Regions from separate parts of the Cobetia sp. SIMBA_158 genome, predicted to be linked through region 2. Evidence: riboswitches for the same ligand, from Rfam matches in the RefSeq annotation. Region 2 holds a riboswitch; the other holds the start of a gene.
The links. Region 2 has a riboswitch for thiamine pyrophosphate ahead of tenA (thiaminase II). Riboswitches for the same ligand answer to the same signal wherever they lie in the genome.

Region 1: it holds a riboswitch for thiamine pyrophosphate, as region 2 does, so the genes downstream of both, R2R70_RS03625 (ABC transporter ATP-binding protein) here and tenA (thiaminase II) in region 2, are expected to answer to the same signal.

What each region holds. Positions count from the first base shown of each region.
Region 1 covers NZ_JAWJYL010000001.1:790,807-799,270, forward strand. The annotation lists gene R2R70_RS03600 (LysR substrate-binding domain-containing protein) at 100-1,008, shown strand; gene R2R70_RS03605 (alpha/beta fold hydrolase) at 1,188-2,012, shown strand; gene R2R70_RS03610 (MFS transporter) at 2,003-3,277, shown strand; gene R2R70_RS03615 (ABC transporter substrate-binding protein) at 3,414-4,727, opposite strand; gene R2R70_RS03620 (ABC transporter permease) at 4,874-5,641, opposite strand; gene R2R70_RS03625 (ABC transporter ATP-binding protein) at 5,638-6,390, opposite strand; TPP riboswitch at 6,449-6,562, opposite strand; gene R2R70_RS03630 (hypothetical protein) at 6,727-7,692, shown strand; gene R2R70_RS03635 (potassium/proton antiporter) at 7,830-8,464, shown strand, end outside.
Region 2 covers NZ_JAWJYL010000004.1:176,709-185,172, reverse strand. The annotation lists gene thiC (phosphomethylpyrimidine synthase ThiC) at 1-222, opposite strand, end outside; TPP riboswitch at 349-489, opposite strand; gene tenA (thiaminase II) at 649-1,308, opposite strand; TPP riboswitch at 1,455-1,581, opposite strand; gene R2R70_RS08555 (TIGR04282 family arsenosugar biosynthesis glycosyltransferase) at 1,712-2,413, opposite strand; gene R2R70_RS08550 (TIGR04283 family arsenosugar biosynthesis glycosyltransferase) at 2,430-3,242, opposite strand; gene R2R70_RS08545 (PQQ-dependent sugar dehydrogenase) at 3,683-4,915, opposite strand; gene R2R70_RS08540 (lysophospholipid acyltransferase family protein) at 5,115-6,149, opposite strand; gene R2R70_RS08535 (class I SAM-dependent methyltransferase) at 6,481-7,215, shown strand; gene R2R70_RS08530 (MFS transporter) at 7,439-8,464, shown strand, end outside.

The sequences.
Region 1 (8,464 bases), on a different contig from region 2:
GTCACTTGCTTAGTGTCTCTGGTTTGATGATTAGTCTATTCGGGAATATTATTCGGCAGTTAGTCGATTATTCTTTTATTACATACCGGAAAAACCGATATGCAGATCCACATCACGCTGCGCCAGTTGCAAGTGTTCGTGGCGGTGACCCGCCACGGCTCCGTCAGCGCCGCGGCGCGCGAGATCGGCCTGTCGCAATCGGCGGCGAGTCAGGGGCTATCCGAGCTTGAGCGTCATCTCGAGGTGCAGCTGTTCGAGCGCCTCGGCCGTCGCCTGGCCCTGAACGCCAATGGCCGCCGCCTGTTGGCGCGCGCCGAGCAATTGCTGGAGCAGACCCATGCGCTGGAATTGGAGGCGCGTGAACCCGGCGTGGTGGATGGCAATCTGCGCGGCGAGCTGGAAATCGCCGCCAGCGCGACCATCGGCACCTGGTTGTTGCCGGGGCTGGCGGGGGCCTTCATGCGCGAACATCCGGGCACCGAGCTCAACCTGCGTCTGCGCAATACCCATCAGGTGGTGGAGGCGGTGCTCAACTATGACGCCGAACTCGGCCTGATCGAGGGTGACTGCCATGCGCCGCGCCTGATGAGCCAGACCTGGCGCGAGGATGAGCTGGTGGTGGTGGCGCCGCCGAGCCATCCGCTGGCCGTGCGTGGCGTGGCGCTCAGCGACGAGGACCTCGCCACGGCCGACTGGATTCTGCGCGAGGGGGGATCGGGCACGCGGGCGGTCTTCGAGCGTGCACTGCACGGGCGGATCGAGCGCCTCAAGGTGCGCATGGAGCTGGGCCAGCACGAAGCCATCAAGCAGGCCGTGTTCGCCGGGCTGGGGCTGGGATGTCTGTCGCGGCTGTCGGTGGCGGCCGAGATCGCGCGTGGCGAGCTGGTGGTGCTGGCCACGCCCCAGCTCAACCTGAAGCGGCGCTTCTCGATGCTGTGGCACCCGGAGCGTTACCGCAGCCCGCTGTGGCAGGCGGTCAAGGTCTATCTGGAAGCCAGCCCGCGCTGAGCCGTCGAGGACGGAGCCGCCGCGCGCTTGATAGTTTGCTAACATAGGCGCTCCCCGCGAGCCGGCTGCCGCCGAGCCACGCCATTGAGCCACGCCACTGAGCCACGCCGCTGAGCCTGAGCTACTGCGCCTGAGCCACGGGGAGCGTAACGGTCTGTCTAGCGTCCATGGAGATGATGATGAGCACAACGGTCGAGCTTTATTACCACGAGAGCGATGCTCGTGATGGCGCCGAGGAACAGACAACGAGCCAGCAGGACGCGACGCCGCTGGTCATTCTTCACGGCCTGTTCGGCAGTGCCGACAACTGGCGTTCGCATATCAAGTCATGGTCGCGGACGCGCCGCGTGATCGCGGTGGATCTGCGCAACCACGGCCGCAGCCCGCACGTGGCCGGCATGAGCTACCCCGAGCAGGCCGCGGATGTCATCGCGCTGCTCGACCGCCTCGCCATCGAGCGCTGTGACCTGCTGGGCCACTCGATGGGCGGCAAGGTCGCCATGCAGGTCGCGCTCGAAGCGCCCGAGCGTCTGCGCAGCCTGCTGGTCGCTGATATCGCGCCGGTCGCCTATGGCCACGGGCATGACGATATCTTTGCCGCCTTCGAGGCGGTGCGTGACGCGCGCCCGGCCTCACGCAAGGAGGCCGACACGGTGATGGCGCAGCATGTCGATACCCCGGCCATTCGCCAGTTCCTCGCCACCAATCTGGTGCGTCTCGACGATGGCGCCATGGGCTGGCGCGTCGGGCTGGACCATATCGCGGCGGGCTACCCGCAGATCGTCGAGGCGCCGCACGGTCAGGGGCCGGTCGAGTTGCCGGCATTGCTGCTGTGGGGCTCGCGCTCCAACTACGTGCAGGCCGAGGGCCTGGCGACGATGCGCGAGCACTTCCCTGCGTTGGAAGACGACTCGCTGGAGGCCGGCCATTGGCTGCACGCCGAGCGTGCCAGCGAGTTCCAGCAGGCGGTGGTGGCGTTCCTTGATCGCGTCGCATGCGCTTGAGTACGCCGAGCCGCCACTCCGAAAATCGTCAGCCGGCCGCGAGCGAGCGGGTCATCCCGCCCGTGACCACCCACGAGCGCCTGGTGGTGGCGCTGGTCACCCTGCTGCAGTTCGCCGTCATTATGGGCTTCACCATGGTGATGGCGCTGGGCCCCGACTTTGCCACTTCGCTGGGCATTCCGCTGGACCACCTCGGCTATATCGTCGGCAGTTATCCGCTGGCCGCCGCGGTGGGCACTCTACTGTGGACGCGACACGCCGATCGCTTCGACCGGCGCTGGGCGGTGCTGGGCTTCCTGTTCGGCGCGGCGCTCTGTCACCTGATCGCCAGCTTCGCCACCGACTTCGAGACCCTGCTGGCGGCGCGCATGCTGGGCGGCCTGTTCGGCGGGCCGGCGGCGGCGACGGCGCTGGCCATCGTGATCGACGTGGTGCCGGGAGTACGCCGGGGGCGCGCCATGGGCCTGGTGATGGGCGCTTTCTCGGTGGCCTCGGTGCTGGGGCTGCCGTTTGCGCTGTGGCTGTCGCAGGGCTTCGGCTGGCAGGCGCCATTTCGCGCCGTGGCGCTGTTGGCACTGCTGGTGTGCGGGCTGCTGGCCTGGATACTGCCGCCGATCCGCGGCCATCTCGATAACCCCGAGACGCGTCAGCGCAGCCGCAAGGGCACCACGATCCTGAACATCCTGGCCCAGCCCGACCATCGGCTGGGGCTGGCGCTGATCGCCACGGCGATGTTCAGCAACTTCCTGGTGATTCCCAACCTGGCAAGCTATCTGCTGTTCAATCTGGGCCTGCCGCGCGAGGATCTCGGTGGGCTCTACATGATCGGTGGCGGGCTGTCGCTGGTCGGCATGCAGCTGACGGGACGGCTGTGTGATCGCTATGGCTGTGTCTGGCCGGGCACCATCACCTGCCTGATGACGGCGCTGGTCGGCTGGGCCTTCCTGCTGCATTCGCCGGGGCCGTCGCTGATCTGGATCGGCTTCGGCGCCTACATGCTGTTCTCGTCGGCGCGGCGTGTGACCCAGAATACGCTCAACAGCTTCATTCCCGCCGACCACGAGCGAGCGGCCTTCACCAGCACCCAGAGTGCCGTGCAGCATCTGAGCTCCGCCGCCGGCAGCTATGTGGGCGCCGGACTGTTGGTCAGCACCCCGAGCGGCGCGTTGGAAGGCATGCCGTTGCTGGTCGCGGTGCTGATGGTCGCGCTGGTGATTCAGCCGCTGCAGATCCTGTGGCTGTCGCGTCGCCTGGCACGCCGCTAGCGCTTGTGGAATAGGCACAAGACGGCGAGAGCGAGCCGCTCCTGAACCCAAAACGCCCTGTCGGAATCTCCGGCAGGGCGTTTTGCATGGGGCGCGCAAGCGCTCAGCGTTTCAAGAGCTCTGGGCGCTCAACGCCTCAGGGCGCGTTGACGTCGACGGCCAGATGGCTCAGCGACTGGCGCTTCTTGATCATGCCGCGTTCGAACAGGAAGTCCTCGAAGTCACGATAGCGGCCTGCATCCAGCGCGGCAGGACGCAGCGCGAAGCGCGGCAGGGTGGCGTACCAGGCTTCCTTGTTGAGCTCGGTATCCAGTGCCGGGTCGGAGTCGCGGAACATCTCCCAGCCCTGGTCAGGATGGTTGATGATCCAGGCGGTGGCTTCGCCGACGGCGGCGAGGAAGCCTGCGTACTGTGCCTGCTTGCGCTCGTAGCTGTCGCTGTTGGCGACGAAGATCAGCTCGTCATAGGTCGGCACGCCTTCTTCCTCGATGTAGAAGGCGCGGCCCTTGACGCCTTCCTGGGCCATCTGGGCCAGCTCGAAGTTGCGGAAGGCGCCGGTGACGGCATCGACCTTGCGCGTCAGCAGTGACGGCGTCAGCGAGAAGTTGACGTTGATCAGCGTGATGTCATCCAGCGTCAGGCCGCTGTGCTGCAGCATGGTGGAGAGCAGCACTTCCTCGACACCGCCCACCGAGTAGCCGACCCGCTTGCCCTTGAGGTCGGCGACCGACTGGATGTCGCTATCGGCGCGCACCACCACCACATTCAGCGGCGTGGCGACCAGGGTGCCGATACGCACCAGCGGCAGGCCCTGATCGATCTGCAGGTGCAGCTGCGGCTGATAGCTGATGGCGATGTCGACGCGCTCGGCGGCGGCCAGCTTGGGCGGCACGCTCGGATCGGCGGGGGCGATCAGCTCGACATCAAGGCCGTGCTTCTTGAACAGACCCAGCTCCTGCGCCAGCACCAGCGGGGCGTGGCCGGGGTTGGTGTACCAGTCGAGCATGACCTTGAACTGCGTCAGCGGCTGCTCGGCGGTGGCGGCGTCCTTGGTAGCGTCATTGGCGGCGCCCTTCGAGTCACCATCAGCGTTCTGTTCGTCGCTGGCGGCTGGCGGGGCATCCGCGGCCGGTTCAGCACCGTTCTTGGCCTGCTCAGCGGCGCCGGCGGTCGCTTCCACGGCTTCCTGGCTTGCCACCGGCGCCGAGGCGGCCGAGTCGGCCGAGTCGCCGTTCACTCCGACCTCGGCCTGTTGAGCGACGATTTCCGGGGCTGACTGGGTGCTGGTGGCGGGTTCTGCGTCGGCGGCGTGGGCCGACATGGCGGTGGCTGGCAGGCTGCTCAGGCACAGCGTGGTCAGCAGGGTGGCGAAGGCGGTGGACAGCAGCGAGGCACGCGGTGAACGTGTCGGCTGCGCTTTGCGCCGTGGCGCCGATGACGAAAGAGACATGGCGGAGTTCCTTGTGATCACAGGGTAGTGGTGCTGCCGTTCGTGGGCGGCAGTCGTCAGGCTCATGCAATTTGTGTCGAGCGTCGTTGCGTCTTTCGGTTACGCGATCTTGCGGTCTTGCGGTAGTTACTCGAAGCCCAGGCGTGTCAGCTCAGATGTGTCAGCCGGTCGCGATGCCAAGGCATCAGGACGCGCAGCAGCGCATCCAGCGAGAAATAGAGCAGCAGGGAGAAGGCGACCAGCACCAGCAGGGCGGCGAACATCAGATCGATCTCCATGCGCGCGTTGGCGTTGAGCATCAGATAGCCCAGCCCCTGACTGGCACCGGCCCATTCCCCGATGACGGCGCCGATGGGGGCAGCGGTCGCGGCCATGCGTATGCCGGAGGCCAGTGCCGGCAGCGCGGCGGGCAGCTGGATGTGGATCAGTCGGCGCCATGGGCTGGCACCCAGGGTATGGGCAAGATCCAGCCAGCCCTGCTGGGTCTGACGCAGGCCGTCGTAGCCGGTAGAGGCGACCGGGAAGTAGATGATCAGTGTCGCCATCACCACCTTGGACAGCATGTCATAGCCGAGCCACAGCACCAGCAGCGGCGCGATCGCGAACAGCGGTATCACCTGGCTGATCAGCAGCATCGGCAGCAGGGTGCGGCGCAGGCGGGGAATGAAGGCCAACGCCAGCGCGGTGGCAAGGCCGAGCAGAATGCCCAGCACCAGCCCGGCCAGTATCTCGCTGATGGTGACGCCAGCGTGATGGGCCAGCAACGGCGCCTTCTGGATCAGCACCTCGAGCACGGCCTGCGGCGTGGGCAGAATGTAGGGCGGTACGGCGGTAACGGCAATGATCAGCTGCCAAAGCCCCAGCAGGAGCAGCGCGCTGATGACGAGGTGACGCATGGCGTGCAGACGTTTCATGCGGCCTCCTCGCTATCACGCAGGCGGGCTATCAGTTGCGCCTGCGCCGGTGGCAGGGCCGGGTCATCCAGCGGCACCGGGCGTGCGGCGCCAAGCCCTGGCAGGCGTTCCAGCTCGGCGCCGTGGCCCGGGAGGCTCGAGGGGCGCAGCACCAGCAGCTGATCGGCGAGGCGCAATGCCTCAAGCGGATCATGGGTCACCATCAGGACGGTGCGGCCCTTGAGCAGGCGGCTGGCCAGATCATGCAGCTCCAGACGGGTGATGGCATCCACCGCCGAGAACGGCTCGTCCATCATCACGACCGGCGCCTGCTGGTAGAGCGTGCGGGCGAGGGCGACGCGCTGGCGCTGACCGCCGGAGAGGGCGTCCGGCCAGGCCTGCTCACGGCCCTCAAGCCCGACCGCGGCCAGCAGTTCATGAGCGAGTTCGCGATTGCGCGGCCGCCGGCGCAGGTCATCGCCCAGCCACAGGTTGTCGATGACGCGCCGCCACGGCAGCAGCAGGTCCTGCTGCGCCATCCAGGCCACGCGGTCGGTCAGCGGCTGACCGTCATCGGTGACGAGGTCGAGCTGGTGGAGGTCTGACATTTCCAGACCGGCCAGCAGGCGCAGCAGCGAACTCTTGCCGCAGCCGGAGCGCCCCAGCAGTGCCGTCCAGCTACCGGCCTCCAGACGCGCGGAAATATCGCGGAACAGCGTGTGGCCGGCGTAATCGATTCGTGCGTTGTTGAGGGTGAGTCCCAGCGACACAGGCAATTCCGTGGTCAGGCGGCGTGCCGGCAGGAGGAAGCAGGTGACGCGCCATGCAGGGCACGCGTCGGGGATTCCCTCCGCCGGTATCAACCGGATCAGGTTCCAGGGGTTGTCGCGCGACGTATCGCTGCGGCTCTCAGCCCATCCTCGGGCACCCCCATCCAGGCCGACAGTGTAACGTCACTGTCTTGCCGGTGTCTTGTCCGACGCGGGTCAGGGGGCGGGTCAGGTGGGCAGAGCAGAGGTGGCGTGCGAAACGGACTATGCCGATGTGCCACGCCTTGGGTATGCTGAGGATTACTGTAACAAGACGTGTAGCCCAAGGAGATCATCATGCCCGACACACCGGATCTCTCGACCTGTTCCAGTTATCCCGTTCCCCCACGGCGGCCGAGCACGGCTGAGGCCATGGGCGAGCCGCGCCCCGTGCCCAGGGGCTGGCCCGAGGAGTCACTGACCCGCCGGCTCTCGACCTATCTGGGTCAACCGCTCGAGCCGTTGGCACTCGCCTGGCCGGATAGCGCCAACTGGCTATGGCGCCAGCGTGGCGGCACGCCCGGCCTCATCAAGCTGGCGCGCACCGGCCCAGACCATGACCCCTTCTGGCGCGCCATGCGCGGGGTCTTCGGCGCCGATCGCTGGGCGACGCCGGAGGGGCTGACGCGACTGGCGGGCGCCTTGCCCGCGCGTCTGCCGATTCCGCCACTGCCCCTGACCTTTCTCGGGCGCCTCGATGGCGCGCCCATCTGGCACCTGCCGTGGTCCAGCGGGCAGCCGAGTGATCTCAGCATCACCTTCTGTGAGCTGCTGGGCGACCAGCTCGGTCGCCTGCATCAGGATACGGTGTCGGGCTTCGGTCAGCCGCTGGCGCAGCCGATGCCGCTATTGCACTGGAATACCCGCGTCACGCGCTTTCTCGCCCATCACCCGCGTCGCGCGGAGCTTGGCGCGCTGCTCAAGCGCACCTTCCCGGCACCGACTCGCGCGGTGTGGTGTCTGCCGGACATGCGCGCCGATCAATATCTGTGCGCCGCCACTGGCTGGGTATGGAGCGATTGGGAAGCGCTGGTGTGGGCACCGATCGAGTTCGACTGGGCGCTGGTGGAGTTGCTGCTGGAAACGCCGGAGCAGCGTCAGGCCTTCATGAAGGGCTATTCGCGCCATGGGCGCATGATCGATCTCGATGGCCAGCGTGAGCTGTGTCGTGCGCTGCTGTGGGCGATGGAGGCCTTCGGTCCGCGGTCCTATGCTGAGCTTGCGGCAGCCCCAGCCTGGGTCTCGCCGCGCAGCCTGGCGTGAAATCCGCGTGCTGCACGCTGCAAGTACATGAAAGGTGTGAAATTTCTCTGCAGCCCCATCGCTGACATGGAATACTGTGGGTGAGTCGTCGTGGACGTCACTCGAGATCTGATGTAGGGCTTGGCGGGGGAGCACTCGTGGTAGAGAACCTGAATTATTATTTCTTGCTGGCAGGCACGCTGATCGCCTTGAGCGTGTTGGCCAGCCGCGTCTCGGCGCGTCTTGGCATGCCGCTGCTACTGCTGTTCCTCGGCCTTGGCATGCTGGCGGGTGAAGATGGCGTGCTGGGCATCCAGTTCGACGATGCCTCATCCGCTTACATGATCGGCAACCTGGCGCTGGCGCTCATCCTGCTCGACGGCGGCCTGCGCACGCGGCTGTCCACGTTTCGTGCCGGCCTGAAACCGGCACTGGTGCTGGCCACCGTCGGGGTCTTCATGACCAGCGGCCTGGTGGGCCTTCTGGCCATGTGGCTGTTTGACCTCACCCTGATCGAAGGCCTGCTGGTCGGGGCCATCGTCGGCTCCACCGATGCCGCGGCGGTCTTCTCGCTGCTGGGCGGCCAGGGTGTCCACCTCAATGAGCGTGTCGGTGCGACGCTGGAAATCGAGTCTGGCACCAACGACCCGATGGCGATCTTCCTGACCATCACGCTGGCCGAGATCCTGACCGGTCAGCTCTCCGGCGTCGCGTCGGGCATCATGAGCTTCCTGCTGCAGTTCGGTGTCGGCGCCGCCATGGGGATCGCCGGTGGCTGGCTGATCGCCCGTCT
Region 2 (8,464 bases):
CACGCGGATGTCCGGACGGGAGCCTTCGATATAGATCTTGCGCGAGCCGCTGAGCGGCGCGATGGCGGCGGCGTCGACTTGTGCTTCGCTGGCGAGGTGGCGGCTGCCATCCTTGCGACCGGCACGCGCGCGTGCCTTGGGGGCAGCATCAGGCTGCGAGGCGAGCGGTGACTCGGCGGCGTTGGTGGCTTGCGGGTCTTGTGTCGTCGGGGCAGTGCTCATGCAGGTCTCCTCAAAGGGCGACGTCACGGCTGACGTCATCATGGGAAGACCGTGCGCAGGGAGAGGATGGTCGTCGCCGACTCCTTGCCAGCAGGTGGCCCGGGAGCGAGGCGGCCGCGCGTAGCGGCTGGCCATCAGCTTGATTCCTACGCCGGTCCTAACCGGTTCAGGTTCCACGGGACCCCTTGCTGGCAAGCTCGCGCGTCAGGGCGGCGAAGCATGCATGCAGGATCTCAGCCGGTTCCACCGGCACCCCGTCAAGCGTGTGCAGATTTCAATGCGAGAGGGTGTTGCCCGAAGCGTCAGGCTTGCCACGGGGAGCATTCTCGCATCCAGGCTCTGTTGGCCTGTCAGTCGTGCCATCCATGGGGATGGCGTCATCCCGAGCGGCTCATGGCGAGTGCCGGGACGTCAGTCTGTCATGACTCAAGCGCGATCGAGGCCCATCTGCCAGAAGTCGATCTCGAGTCGCGTGGCGTCCCGGAAGACATCGACCAGTTCACCCAATCGACGCTCCGAGACCTCCGAGAGCCGCGCATCCAGCCATTCACGCTCGGCTTCGACGGCTTCCTTGAAGTCATCGCTTGAGTACATCGCGATCCAGTCCGCGTACGGGTTGTTCTCGATCTCGGTGGTGTCCTGATCGAGCAGCCACTCGGCGATCTCGCCGTAGCCGATCAGGCAGGGCGCGAGCGCCACGTGCAGGTCGAGCAGGTCGCCGCGTTGGCCGCAATCGAGCACGTAACGGGTATAGGCCAGGGTGGCGCGGGATTCCGGCAGCTCGCTCAGGTCATCCTCGCTGATGCCCCACTCGCTGCAGTAGCCGATATGCAGATCGAGCTCGGTATTGAGGATGGTGTCGAGACTGGCCGTGGCCTGACGCAGCTCCGCGAGGGTGCGGCTCTTGTAGGCGGCCAGCGCCCAGGCGCGTGCGAAGTGGATCAGGAACAGGTAGTCCTGCTGCAGGTAATGGCGGAAGGACTCCTCCGGCAGATGACCTTCGCCCAGCTGGCGAACGAAGTCGTGCTCGAGATAGTCACGCCATTCCTCGGCGCAGGCACTGGTCAGGTCGTTGAAACTAGGCATGACGCATCCCTCGGTGAGCGTGCTGACGACCCGTGATGGGGCGGCAGGTCTCTGGCGCAAGCGTGGCCAGTACCGGAACAGGAGCAGGGGAAAAGCGGGGGAGGTGCCGACAGTCACCGTGAGAAAGTGGTGACGATATCGAGTGGCATCGCTTCGCGCTTGATCCCTACGCCGGTACTAGCCGGATCAGGTTCGGCGGGATCGTCATTCACGCAAGGACATTGCCTGCGCATGACATCTCAGCCGGTCTTACCGGCACCCCGTCAAGCTGTGACATATGAGTCACGATGCAGCGAGTGTAACAGCCCTGCGGCGCAGAAGAAGGGCAGTGTGAGCAAAAATGCATACGACTTTGGGAGGCATGCCGAAGGTGTGAAGAGCCTCAAGCGGGTTCATGAAAGCCTCAAGCGGCAAGGTCGGCCATGAGTGCCGGCAGGTGGCGCGACAGTCGCGCAAGGTCACGTGGCTCATCGACATCCCAGCTGATCGGCAGGCAAGCGGCCGTTCTCCCGGCCTGTGCCAGCAGCGCCAGGGTATCCCGGCAGACATGGGCATGACTCCAGCGGGGCAGCAGGAAGGCTTGCGGGCAGGGCGCCTTGAGGCCGATCAAGCCATAGCCGCCATCGTCGGTGGGCTGTAGCACCGCGTCGTGAGTGCGCAGTCTGTGGACTGCCTCGCGCAGGCGCTGGCTGTCCAGCGCCGGCAGGTCGGAGCCCATCAGCAACACCGGCCCCTCGGGCAGATGTCGGGCCATGGCCCGAGACATTCGCTCACCGAGCTCCCCCTGCGGCTGTGTCTCGAAGGTGAGGTCGGCAGAGGCATCGACAACGCTTCGCAGCCCGGCTTCCAGTGCTGCTCGCAGGGCGGTCTGTTCAGGGGGCTGACTCGACGGCTCGGCAGAGGGCGTCAGCATCACCACGACCTTGCCGAGGCGCGCGGCGCAGGCGTGGTCAACGATATGGCTCAGCATCCGCTCATAGAGTCGAGCTGCGCCCTCGGGGCCGAGTGCGGGAATCAGGCGTGTCTTGCAGTGGCCGGCGATGGGCAGGCGACCGAAGATGATGAGAGTCGGGCGCACCTCTGACGCGGCATCAGCTGTGGGCAAGGTAGGCAACGCCGTATCACGCATGGGGCATGCCGCGCTGCTCACAGGCCTGCGCCGCGGCGCGATAGCCGTAAAGGCGTGCCAGGCGTGCAGGGGAGACGCCACACCAGGCCGCCAGCCGCAGTCCCCACATCTTGACGATGGTGCGCCAGACGCCGTGGGTCTCCCAGCGTCGACCGCTGGTCGTGACACGCGCCGTCAGGTTCATTGGCGGGGTCAGATGCTTGAGCTGGGCACTCAGCCAGATATCTTCCATCAGTGGCATGTCGGCAAAGCCGCCGATGGCCTCGAAGGTCGAACGCTGCACGAACTGGGTCTGGTCGCCCGTGCTGATGCTGGTCAGCCGCGAGCGCAGATTCATCATGGCGGCGATCATCGGTAACCACGGCGACTCGCCCTTGATGCTGACATCGAAGCGGCCCCAGTCGCTGCGGCGATGCGTCGTGACGGCCTCCTTGAGCAATGCCAGCGCATTGTCGGGCAAGTCGGTATCGGCATGCAGAAACAGCAGCCATTCTCCGCGTGCACGCGCGGCTCCGGCATTCATCTGGCGTGCCCGGCCCGGTTCAGTGCTCAGCACGGCATCACACAGCGGTCGGGCCAGTGAGGGGGTGCCATCCGTCGAGCCGCCATCCACCACGATCACTTCACAGTCCCCGCCCGCGCGCAGGCGACTCAGGGCAATCAGGGTTTGCACGATGCCGGCTGCCTCGTCATGCACCGGCATCACGATGCTCAGCCAGGGAGCGCGCGTCAGGTGCGTGCATGTGCTCGACAGGGAGTCCCGGTTGGCGGGCGTCTGTGATGCTGGGGGTGGCTGCTGGTTCATGGCGGCAGGCTCCGACGATGGCGTATTCGTTGGATCATACGCAGGAGTTCGTAGGCTGGATGCACGAGCGAGAGACGCTCTCTCAGCGCGTCATCGTTCATTAAACGCTTGGCGTCGACCCAGTGTCGCTCCATGGACACACAATGCCTAGCTGGCCATTGGGTGCATGCGGGGATACAGGACTACATTTCTGTAATTCGAAGGCGGGGCATGCAAGGCAGGTTTTCAGTATCTGCAGCAGGCAAGCGCTGCATTCATCGGCCCTATTCATAGGCCCTCTGCCAGGCAGCTCCTGGAAAGAGAGCCTGGAAAGAGAGCCTGGAAAGAGAGCCTGGAAAGAGAGCCTGAAGAGAGTGCTTGGACAGAGGGCTTGGAGAGAGCGCGTGAATAAGGGCCAGGGCCTCGGTTATCAAAAGCCCGTTCTGCTGGAGGTCAGGCCATCAATCGAAGGTGAGGCGATAGAGGCCAGCCGCGCCGCTATCCGAGGTGAAGTACAGGCTGCCATCAGGGCCGAACAGGACATCGAGCGGGCGAATCCAGCGCTGGCCGCTGCTGCTGTCCTGCAGACCGGTCAGCACCGGCACCAGGCGTGCTTCAGTGTCTGGCGTCGCCAGCTTGAGGCCCAGCAGGCGAGGCTCACGGCGGCTGGCCGGGTCACCCGCGGCGTTGCCGGAGGGCGCCGTGCCCCAGCTGCCGTGGACTGCCACCACGACATCCATGTCAGAAGACAATGGATGCTCTGGCGGTACCACCGCGATTCCCATTGGTGCACTGCGAGCGGGGATCTCGGCCAGTGGCGCTGCAATCTCGCCACGCTCGCGCGGTGAATCGTTCGTGATGCAGTCATCCGCCTGCCAGCGGCCATCGACCCACTGATACCAGGGCATGCCATGGAAGCTGCCTTCGCGGGCTGCGACCACCAGCTCGCTAGGTTGCTCATAGCCCCAGTGGTCGGGCCCGTTGTTGGTGGCCAGCAGACGCGGCTCATCTTCCCTACCTGGCTGCCAGGCGAGGCCTACCGGGTTGCGCAGCCCGCTGGCCCAGGGCTGCCAGTGCGGGACATCGCCGGATTCCTCAAGGCGCAGCACGCCACCGCGGCGTTCACTGAAGGAGTAGCCCTGCTCGCTGCCTGAAAGGTATTGATTCGAGCAATTGCCCTGGATGCCCAGCGCTAGATAGAGGCCACCATCCGGCCCGAGACTCAAGGTGCGCGAGTTGTGGCCACCGCCGCCGGGCAGGGCGATCAGCTCACGAAAGTCATCTCGGGTGAGAGACTCGCCGTGTGAATAGTCGGCGACCAGCAAGGCGGCAGTGGTCGCGACATAGAGCTTGTCACCGCGCACCACCAGCGAGTGAGGGTAGCCCGACAGTTCGACCAGCGTCTTCACGACAGAGAGGTTGCCGTCCGGCGTCAGCTGAGCGCGATAGACACGCTCGGCCCGCGAGCCGATCAGTAGCTCGCCAGTATCAGTGAGATGCAACATGCGCGGACTGTCGAGCGAGGCCAGCCGCTCGAGCGTGGCGCCCTCAGGCAGCTTGAGCGCAGGGGCATCGCTGGGCACTTGCTGAGCGCTCACCAGCGACAGTGAGGAAGCGGCATCTGTCTCTGCCTGGGCTGGCAGAGACAATGCGAGACAGGCCGCCGCGGCGCCTGTGACCAGGCGTGTCGCCACACTTGTTGCCAACCTTGTCGCCAAGCCTGTCACCAGACTTGCCGGCAGGCATGTCGATACTGTCCGGGACAGGGAGGGGCGCCGGGGCGATGCGCTTGTGAGGTGAGCGGCGTGAGTCTCGATCGGCATCCTTGCCTCCTGTCATTGAGCCATGCGCATTCAGTCTGGGAGCTGATGGCTTGATCCGCCAGTGTTGCCCTCAGCCGCGCTTGCTGGCCTTGCGGCGATGCTTGAAATAGCGGCGCCAGCCCTTGAGCGAGAAGAAGGAATAGGTGCGCGCATAGAAGCGGGCTTCCTGCCAGCCCGGTTGTTGCTCCATTTCCTGCGGGCTCTTGCGCCAGCGCTTGTATTCCCACTGATACTGGGCCGGTGCCAAGGCGATCGCCGTTTCCACCGAGGCATTCACCCCGCGTGCCGAGGCGACTTCCTCTTCGCAATAGACTCCCTCATCCGCGGCGAGGAAGTGGATGGCGAAGCCATGGCCATCTTCCAGCCGCTGGGCGACACCGGTGACGACGCGCGCATCGGTTCTCGCCACCAGCTTGGGCAGCAGGGTGGCGGTATAGGCGGGGCGGCCATAGAAGTCGGCGAAGACGCCGCTGCCCCGGCCCGGCTCCTGATCCGGCAGTATGCCGATCGCTTCGGCGCGCTTGAGTGCCTTGAGCAAGGCGGCCACGCCGCGCGAGTTGGTGGGCACCAGGCTCGCGCCCATGCGTTCACGACCGTTGCGGATGATCGGGTCGAGGCGCTCGAACTTGGGCGGCTCGTACATGGCGGTGAACGGGAAGTGGCTGGAGAGCCAGAAATTGAGCACTTCCCAGTTGCCGAAGTGCGGCGCCAGCACGATGACGCCGCGCCCCTCGGCGCGCGCCTCATCGAGCAGGTTTCGGCCGTGGACCTCGAGAATCGAATCGCGCACGGCGTCTTCATCGCCCAGCCACACCTTGCCCAGTTCCAGCATGGTGGCGGTGGAATGCGCGAGGCTGTCGCTCGCCAGACGCGCGCGCGCCTGGCTGTCGAGCTGCGGGAAGGCCTGGCCCAGATTCTGGCGCGTGACCCGGCGCTCGCGGGGGTTGCACAGCTGCACCACACGCGCCAACGGGCGCGCCAGCCACCAGAGCTGGCGGGTGCTGAGCCCGGACAGTCGTTGCCACAGACAGGCCACGGAATTGGCCTTGAGAGGAGTCAGGCGCTGTTCCATGGCCTGTTCGAACCGCTTGAGAGTCTTGTCCATCGTCACACGTGAAGTTCCGGTGGTCTGGCGTGAAAGATCGCGCCTGTCTGACGCGAAGGCAGGCGCCGTGACATCGTCAGGTGTCGCGGTGCCGCACTCGAATGATGCTCATTGTGCCAGAGGGGGGCGGTGCCTGCAGGCTCCATCGTGGCAGGCGCAAGACACTGGCGCGGGGTATCATTCAGCACTCAGACAGTCGCCACCTTCGATACGTTCACCTGCTGCGGAATTGCCCGTGCCGCCGCGGTGTCGCGCGTGGCGCCGAGTTGTCACCGCCAGCCGTGTGGTGACGTTGACCCTCATCGCCAGTGTCCCTTGCCGCGGAGCCCTGATGTCAGCCCCTGATTCCCTCGTTCCCTATCCGCCTGCGGATACTGTCTGCCCGCTGTGTGAGGCGTCCCAGAGCCAGCATGTACTGCACCTGGTACAGCGGCGCAGGCCGTGCCCCGACACCGGTCGGCGCCCGCCCGCCGACGAGCGCGATTACCTGCGCTGCCCGGAATGTCATCTGCTGTATCTGGCGCCGTCCCAGCGCCTGGATGCCAGGGCAGAGCAGGACATCTACGACCAACACGAGAATGACCCGGCAGACCCGCGCTATCGAAGCTTCCTGGCCAAGCTCTTCACGCCGATGTGCGAGCGGCTCGCGGCCGGTGCCAGCGGGCTCGATTTCGGCTGTGGGCCGGGGCCTGCCCTGGCGCAGATGTTCGAGGAGGCGGGCCATCCGATGGCACTGCACGACCTCTATTATCATCCGAACCCGGCAGCGCTCACCCGCCAGCATGACTTCATCGTCAGCACCGAGGTGATCGAGCATCTCTACGCACCGGGGGAAGTCTTCCGCCAGTGGTTGCGCTGCCTCAAGCCCGGTGGCCTGCTGGGGGTGATGACGCAGCCCGCCTCGGATGATCCGGAAGCGCTCAGGCTCTGGCACTACCTGCGTGATCCGACGCATGTGTGCCTGTTCAGCCCGGCGACCTTTGCCTGGCTTGCGCGCACGCACGGACTCGAGCTTGAGCAGGTCGCCAACGACAGCGTCATCTTCCGCGTGCCCCAGCCCACCTGACAAGGGCGCGGGACAGGGCATGGATAGAGCGCAGGAAAGCGCGCAGCGACACCCAAGACGACATTGTCGCCAAATGACGCAAAAAGGCTTGGATTTGGCGCGGACTGTCACTATATTGCCCGCGCCTTGACGTATTCTCGCAGGGCAAATTCCCCCTCCCGACGATATCCGCACCTTGCGGCATTGGCTGATCGCTGACTGGCGGCCGGCCGAGGATCTGGTCATGCCCCGTCATCTGCTGTTGATGTCCCTTGCGCCCCTGCTTGGCCTTGCCTTGCTGGGGATCGGTAACGCCATGCTGACCTCGCTGGTCCCGTTGCGGCTGTCTGCCGCCGGCGTCTCGAGCGAGGCGATCGGCCTGATCAGCTCGGCCTACTATCTGGGCCTCGGGCTCGGCGCGCTGGTCAACGACCGCCTGCTGCTGCGCATCGGCCATATCCGCGCCTATGCCGGCTTCGCCTCGCTGGTGGCGGTCGCGGCACTGGCCATGGGGCTGGGTGATCACCCGGTGGTGTGGTTCCTGCTGCGCATGATGATCGGCTGGTCGCTGGTCGGAGTGTATCTGGTCATCGAGAGCTGGCTGCTGAGTGCCGCCGACCCCGCCGTGCGCGGGCGCCTGCTGGCGCTCTACATGATCGTGCTTTACGGCGCGGGGGTGCTCGGTCAGTTGCTGCTGGGCGTGACCGCCATGCTGAGCCTCGAGGCGGCCTTCATGCTGGTGGCGATGCTGGCGGCGGCCTCGGTATTGCCGCTGGTGCTGCTGCCGCGCGTCTCGCCGCTGATCGAACAGTCCGAGCCCCTGAGCCCGTGGCGCCTGATTCGCATCACGCCGACGGGCGTGTTCGGCTGTCTGGCCTCGGGACTGGTGGTGGCGGTCATCTATAGCCTGCTGCCTCTGGCACTGGGCGATGGCGGCACCCTGAGCACCGCGGAGATCGGTCAGCGCATGGCGCTGGTGATTCTCGGCGGCATGCTGCTGCAGTACCCCATCGGCCGCTGGTCTGACAGCCACGACCGCCAGCAGGTGCTGATCATCCTGTCGATCGCCATCGTCGGCTTCGCTGCCTTGCTGATGGGGCCGGCGCGCGAGGGTATCGCCCAGCTGACGGTGCTGTTCCTGCTCGGCGGTGCCGCCTTCACGCTCTATCCGGTGGCGGTCAGCCACGCCGCCGACCGTGCGCCCGCCGGCGCCCTGGTGCGCATGAGCCAGGGCCTGCTGTTGATCAACGCGGTGGGGTCGACCCTGTCA